DNA from 2 places in the Bradyrhizobium sp. S3.7.6 genome. Region 1 is predicted to be linked to the other one. Evidence: predicted binding sites of a transcription regulator. Region 1 holds the regulator's gene; the other holds the start of a gene.
What was found. The regulator PhoB, encoded in region 1, activates phosphate uptake and scavenging genes when phosphate is short. The targets are predictions, from matches to a motif close to TGTCATNNANCTGTCAT.

Region 1 (3,408 bases):
CGCGCTCGCTGGTGATCAAGCGCATCGCCTATCGCGCGGCGCGCTCGGGCCTCATCACCGGCGTGATGCTGGCCACCGCCCGCGTCGCCGGCGAGACCGCGCCGCTGCTCTTCACCGCGCTGTCGAACCAGTTCTTCAGCCTGGGTCTGAACAAGACGATGGCGAACCTGCCGGTCACCATCAATAATTTCGTGCAGAGCCCCTACGCCTACTGGAAGCAGCTCGCCTGGAGCGGCGCGCTGCTCATCACCCTGACCGTTCTTGCCCTGAATATTGGCGCGCGCATTCTGAGCGCCGAGAGGACCGCAAAATGAGTGATCTTTCCGTATCGATGAGCGCGGCCGGTGGTTTGCCCCAGGCGCCGGTGCTGCCCGAAGCTCCGGCCAAGGTGACGGTGCGCAACCTCAATTTCTATTACGGCGAGCACCACGCGCTGAAGAACATCAATCTGGCGCTCGGCACCAACCGCGTCACGGCGTTCATCGGCCCGTCGGGCTGCGGCAAGTCGACCCTGCTGCGCATCTTCAATCGGATGTACGACCTCTATCCGGGCCAGCGCGTCACCGGTCAGCTCATGCTCGACCAGACCAACGTCCTCGACCCCAAGCTGGACCTCAATTTGCTGCGCGCCCGCGTCGGCATGGTGTTCCAGAAGCCGACGCCGTTCCCGATGACGATCTACGAGAACATCGCCTTCGGCATCCGCCTTTACGAGAAGATCTCGAAGTCCGAGATGGACGACCGCGTCGAGAAGGCGCTGCGCGGTGGCGCGCTGTGGAACGAGGTCAAGGACAAGCTCAACGCCTCCGGCCTGTCGCTCTCCGGCGGCCAGCAGCAGCGCCTCTGCATCGCCCGCACGGTCGCGGTGCGGCCCGAGGTGATCTTGTTCGACGAGCCCTGCTCGGCGCTCGACCCGATCTCGACCGCCAAGGTCGAGGAGCTGATCCAGGAGCTGTCCGAGAACTACACGATCGCGATCGTCACCCACAACATGCAGCAGGCGGCGCGCGTCTCCGACAAGACCGCCTTCATGTATCTCGGCGAGCTGATCGAGTTCGACGACACCAGCAAGATCTTCACGTCGCCGACCGACCGGCGCACGCAGGATTACATCACCGGCCGGTTCGGCTGAGGAGACGGAACATGGGTTCTGAACATACCGCAAAGGCCTTCGACACCGACCTCCAGGAGCTCACGCGCCTGGTCGCCGAGATGGGCGGCATCGCCGAGCGCATGATCGTCGATTCCGTCGACGCGCTTATCCGCCGCGACGTCGCGCTCGGCCAGCGCGTCGTGACCATCGACGCCGAGCTCGACGCGCTCCAGAAGAAGATCGAGGAGCGCGCCGTTCTCACCATCGCGCGCCGCCAGCCGATGGCGGTGGATCTGCGCGAGATCGTCGGCGCCATGCGCGTCGCGACCGATCTCGAGCGGATCGGCGACCTCGCCAAGAACATGGGCAAGCGCGTCGCGGCGCTGGAGACGGATTTCCATCCGCTCAAGCTGTTCCGCGGTCTGGAGCACATGACCGACCTCGTGCAGCAACAAGTCAAGTCGGTGCTGGATGCCTATGCCGCGCACGATCTGCCGGCGGCGATGGCGGTGTGGAAGGGCGACGAGGAAGTCGACGCCATCTGCACCTCGCTGTTCCGCGAGCTCCTCACCTACATGATGGAGGATCCGCGCAACATCTCGTTCTGCATCCATCTGATGTTCTGCGCCAAGAACATCGAGCGCATCGGTGACCACGCCACCAACATCGCCGAGACCGTGTTCTACATGATCGAGGGCCAGGCGATCACCGACAAGCGGCCGAAGGGCGACATGACGACCTTCGCCACGACGGTCCCGAACACTTAAGGAGCGACGAACACCATGGGCGCACGCATTATGGTGGTTGAGGACGAGGAAGCTCTCACCGAGCTTCTCCGCTACAACCTCGAAGGCGACGGCTATGACGTCGAGACGGTGATGCGCGGCGACGACGCCGACACCCGCCTCAAGGAGCACATCCCCGATTTGATCGTGCTCGACTGGATGCTGCCGGGCCTCTCCGGCATCGAGCTGTGCCGGCGGCTGCGCACCCGGCCCGAGACCAAGCAGCTCCCGATCATCATGCTCACCGCGCGCGGCGAGGAGAGCGAGCGGGTGCGGGGCCTTGCGACCGGCGCCGACGACTACATCGTCAAGCCGTTCTCGGTGCCGGAGCTGCTGGCACGCGTGAAGGGCCTGCTCAGGCGCGCCAGCCCCGAGCGGCTCGCCACCGTGCTCGCCTATGGCGACATCGAGCTCGACCGCGACAAGCGCCGCGTGGCGCGCTCGGGCCGGCCGATCGATCTCGGTCCGACCGAATATCGCCTGCTGGAGTTCTTCCTGGAGCATCCCGGCCGCGTGTTCTCGCGCGAGCAGCTGCTCGACAGCGTCTGGGGCCGTGACATCTACATCGACGAGCGCACCGTCGACGTCCATATCGGCCGCCTGCGCAAGCTGCTCAATCTCGGCCGCGAGCAGGACCCGATCCGCACCGTCCGCGGCGCGGGCTACGCACTGGACGATCGCTTTGCGAAGGCGGAGCAGGCGTAGCTCGGTGAGCTGCGGCCACACTCTCGGTGTCGTCCCGGACAAGCGCAAGCGCGGGTCCGGGACACCCACAGCGAGCGGTTATTTTGTGAAAAGGTAACTCCGAGTCCCCGTAGCCACATCTTGCGGTGGTTAAGGGTCCCGGATCTGCGCGCGCTCGAGGCGCGCTTGTCCGGGACGACATCGGATTTGTTGAGCCGCCATCGTGTGACGGCTCCTTTCTGAGCTCAGAACGACTTCAGCGCGGACCCGGCTTCGCCGGCGCGCGCCGGCGATCGGCCGCGGGCTGATACGCCACGCGCGAGTGCTGGGCGCAGTAGGGCAGGCCGGAGAGCGCCTTGCCGCCGCAGAAGAAGAAATCCGGGCTCGAGGGATCGCCGACCGGCCAGTGGCAGGTGGCCTCGTTCAGCTCCAGCAGCGACAGCCGCTGGCTCATCGGCACGACGTTGTCGTAGGTGACCGGTTCGGCCTCGACCTCGACTTCGAAGGCCTGCGCCAGCGCGGTGTTGCCGCGCGCGATCGGGCGTGTCACCCGCATCATGTGCTGGGCGGGGCGCGCCTTGCGCGGCCGCGGCGCTGCCGATGAAGGGCTCTTGGCGCGGCCCGACAGGCCGAGCCGGTGCACTTTGCCGATTACGGCATTGCGGGTCACATTGCCGAGTTCAGCGGCGATCTGGCTGGCCGAAAGTCCGGCCTCCCAGAGCTTTTTCAGCTGCTCGACGCGATCATCCGACCAGGTCAAAACGGTCATTGCACCCTTTCCTTCGCCGGCGCCTGCCATCCTGGCGGCCGCACGGCGAATGCCTAAGCTTCGAAAAACCCGTGCCG
Region 2 (3,408 bases), 4.8 Mb from region 1:
CTGCATCGCGCCGGACGCCAGCGCGTGCCGTATCGCGTCGTCGCGCTGGTCGGCTACACCAATGCCGGCAAGTCGACGCTGTTCAACCGCCTGACCCGCGCCGACGTTCAGGCCGCCGACATGCTGTTCGCAACACTCGATCCGACCCTGCGCGCGCTCACTTTGCCGCATGGCGGCAAGGCGATGCTGTCCGACACCGTCGGCTTCATCTCCAACCTGCCGACCCAGCTCGTCGCCGCCTTCCGCGCCACGCTGGAAGAGGTGCTGGAAGCCGACGTCATCCTGCATGTGCGCGACATCTCGCACGAGGATGCCGAGGCCCAGCAGGGCGACGTCGACGCCGTGCTGCGCCAGCTCGGCATCAATCCCGACGACAGTGGCCGCATCATCGAGGTCTGGAACAAGATCGACCGTTACGAGCCTGACAAGCGCGAAGAGCTTTTGAACATCGCCGCGCGCCGGCCGGAAGATCATCCGGCGATGCTGGTCTCGGCCGTGTCAGGCGAGGGGATCGATGCACTGCTTGCGGCCATCGAGGAACGTCTCGCCGCAAAGCGCACCACGCTCGATCTCTCCATCGACGCCGCCGACGGCGCCGGCATCAGCTGGCTGCACAGGAATTCCGAGGTGCTGGCCAAAGAGCTGCACGACGGCCGCTTCGACATGACGGTGCGGGTCGACGAGACCAAGCGGGATATCGTGGTGAACCGGTTCGATGCCGTGCCGCGCGTGGCGTGATCCGAAGGGCGCGGTGCGCCCGACCGGCCTGCGTGCGATATCGACCATATCCGCGTTTCCGGGTTGAGACGCGTAACGCTAGAATGGAATGGTCAGGCCCGGATTCTTCGCCTGCGCCTTGGTATAGGCGACGCCGTGGATCTTGATCCCGCGCTCGTCCAGCAGCGAAATGATGCCGCCCTGGTTCGACAATTCCATCGGCTTCTGCACGACGACGGCGAGCGTGCCCCCGGCCGCGATCTTCCCTGACAGGACCATCTTGTTCTTCTGCTTGTCGGCCAGCATCCAGCCGGTGAGATCGATGTCGCGATCGGCCGTATTGAGCAGCGTGACGACTTCCCGCTCAGGCGTCTTCAAGGCATTGACGAGTGCTGCGATGATGCGCACGAGTCCGTCAGGCATTTGCCCGGTCGGAGGAGCGGTCGGATCTGGCGGCTGTGTCGGAGCGCCGAGATCGATGGGGTCACCGGTCTTGTCGTCGGTGTGCCAGGCCTGGGTCTGGAATTTGAGGAAGACCGCCGTCCATAGCTTCTGATCCGGGAATTCGAACACCAGCCCGCCGTCTTGCCATGGCCCGTTGTCGCCCGAGAATCGTCCGATTGGATTTCCCTGATTCATATGGATATCGTGAATGCCGCGGCCCGGCCGGAAGCCGAAATAATTGTCCGCCTTGGTCTCCGGCCCCCATGTCTCACCGAATGCGTAGATCATCGCGCTTTCGTTTGAGAGCGCGCGCTGGACGAACTGGTCGAGCTTCTCGTTGAGGTCATTGTCGGGTCCGGGCACGGACAGCGGCAGCGGGATCATCTCCTGGGGCTGCATCAGATTGCCGCGAATGAAGTCCAGCGCGATGCTGGCCGGCTTCGGCGGCTGCGGGTGCAGGCCCTCCGGCAGCGCCGCGAGATGATCGGTGATCGGATGGACAAAGTGCGATCGCACCAGGAACTCGACTTCGCTTCCGTCGGCTGACTGCACATTGACGGCGATGCGGAAATCCGCGTTGTCGGCCACGACATGGACTTGATAGTGCGGCGACTGGCCGGTGCCGAAACGCATCGCGATCGGGCGTCCTTTGAGGACCGAATAGTGCTTTAATGGCATCGCACTCACCTGAGGTGGGATTTCGGCTGCGCGGGCTCCGTTGCTCAACTCTAGACTGCTTGTCGTGACGGTTTCATGGCTTGACTGCGATCCGCCATGACCGCCTCGCTGCATTCGGGAAAAGATGCTGACCTATATCTCCTTCGCGACCGCTTCGATCCTTGCGGGTACACCGATGGAGCAGGCCACAACGCTAGCGGCGGGCCTGCGAGCGAGTCTCTGATACCGGTTTCCCCTCACTCTTCGCCGCGTTCCACAGCGCGTCCATCTCCGCCAGCGACGCCTGCTCGAGCGTCCGCCCTTGCGCCTCAAGCGCGCGCTCGATGAAGGCGAAGCGCCGCTCGAACTTTGCATTCGTCGCGCGTAGCGCGGCTTCCGGATCGGCGTCGACGTGGCGGGCGAGATTGACGAGTGCGAACATCAGATCGCCGGTTTCCTCCGCCAGCCCCTCGCTGTCGTTGCGGTCGAGCGCCGCCTCGATCTCGTCGGCTTCTTCGCGGATTTTCGCCAGCACCGCGCGCGGGTCGTTCCAGTCGAAGCCGACGGTGGAGGCCTTGCGCTGGAGCTCCATCGCGCGCGTCAGCGCGGGCTGACCGGCCTTGACGCCCGAGAGTAACGACTTGTGCGTCGGCGTTTCCTCCGGCGGCCGGCGAGCCGCACGTTCGGCTTTCTCCTCGGCCTTGATGCGGTCCCAGACCTCCTTGACGTGGGAGGAGGCGAGGTTGCCGTCCTTGTCGGCGAAGACATGAGGGTGGCGCCGGATCATCTTGCGGGTGATGGCCTCCACGACGTCGCCGAAGGTAAAGGCATTCTGTTCTGAAGCCATCTGGGCGTGAAACACGACCTGGAGCAGGAGGTCACCGAGCTCCTCGCGCAGATCGTCGAGATCGCCGCGGCTGATGGCCTCGACCACCTCATAGGCCTCCTCGATCGTGTAGGGCGCGATCGTCGCGAAATTCTGCTCGAGGTCCCAGGGGCAGCCGGTCACCGGCGTGCGCAGCGCCGCCATGATCTCGATCAGACGGGAAATGTCGCGGGAAGGGGTCATTGCGGGGCAGTCTCCTGGCTCCAAAGCCTTATGCCAAAAGCGGCCCGCCGTTCCCAGCGCGGCGCTGCGGAACAGGCCGATTTCCACCGATTGGCGGCAGATTGGCGAGCCGCGCCCGCAGTGCTAAAGCGCGGGCCATGAGTGACGCATTTTCATCACAAACCGCCCTGGTGCTCTTTTCCGGCGGCCAGGATTCCACCACCTGCCTCGCCTGGGCGCTCAGCCGCTTTGCACGCGTGGAGACACTGGGTTTCGAGTATGGCCAGCGCCATGCCATCGAACTCGCCTGCCGCGACCGGCTGTTCGACGGCATCAAGGGGCTGCGTGCCGATTGGGCCGCAAGGCTCGGCGAGAGCCACACGCTGTCGATTCCGACGCTGGCGGCTGTGTCCGAGACGGCGCTGACGCGCGACGTCGCCATCGCGATGGGCGCCGACGGCCTGCCGAATACGTTCGTGCCCGGCCGCAACCTGGTGTTCCTGACGTTTGCCGCGGCGCTCGCCTACCGGCGCGGCATCACC

Region 2: a site for PhoB is predicted at 1,900-1,916, ahead of ACVJ5M_RS25245 (DUF2278 family protein). Genes of this name have one in related genera too.

Annotation. Positions count from the first base shown of each region.
Region 1 covers NZ_JBSSEQ010000001.1:350,753-354,160, reverse strand. The annotation lists gene pstA (phosphate ABC transporter permease PstA) at 1-314, shown strand, start outside; gene pstB (phosphate ABC transporter ATP-binding protein PstB) at 311-1,132, shown strand; gene phoU (phosphate signaling complex protein PhoU) at 1,144-1,860, shown strand; gene phoB (phosphate regulon transcriptional regulator PhoB) at 1,876-2,583, shown strand; gene ACVJ5M_RS01750 (GcrA family cell cycle regulator) at 2,819-3,331, opposite strand.
Region 2 covers NZ_JBSSEQ010000001.1:5,191,319-5,194,726, reverse strand. The annotation lists gene hflX (GTPase HflX) at 1-738, shown strand, start outside; gene ACVJ5M_RS25245 (DUF2278 family protein) at 817-1,839, opposite strand; gene mazG (nucleoside triphosphate pyrophosphohydrolase) at 2,033-2,887, opposite strand; gene queC (7-cyano-7-deazaguanine synthase QueC) at 3,025-3,408, shown strand, end outside.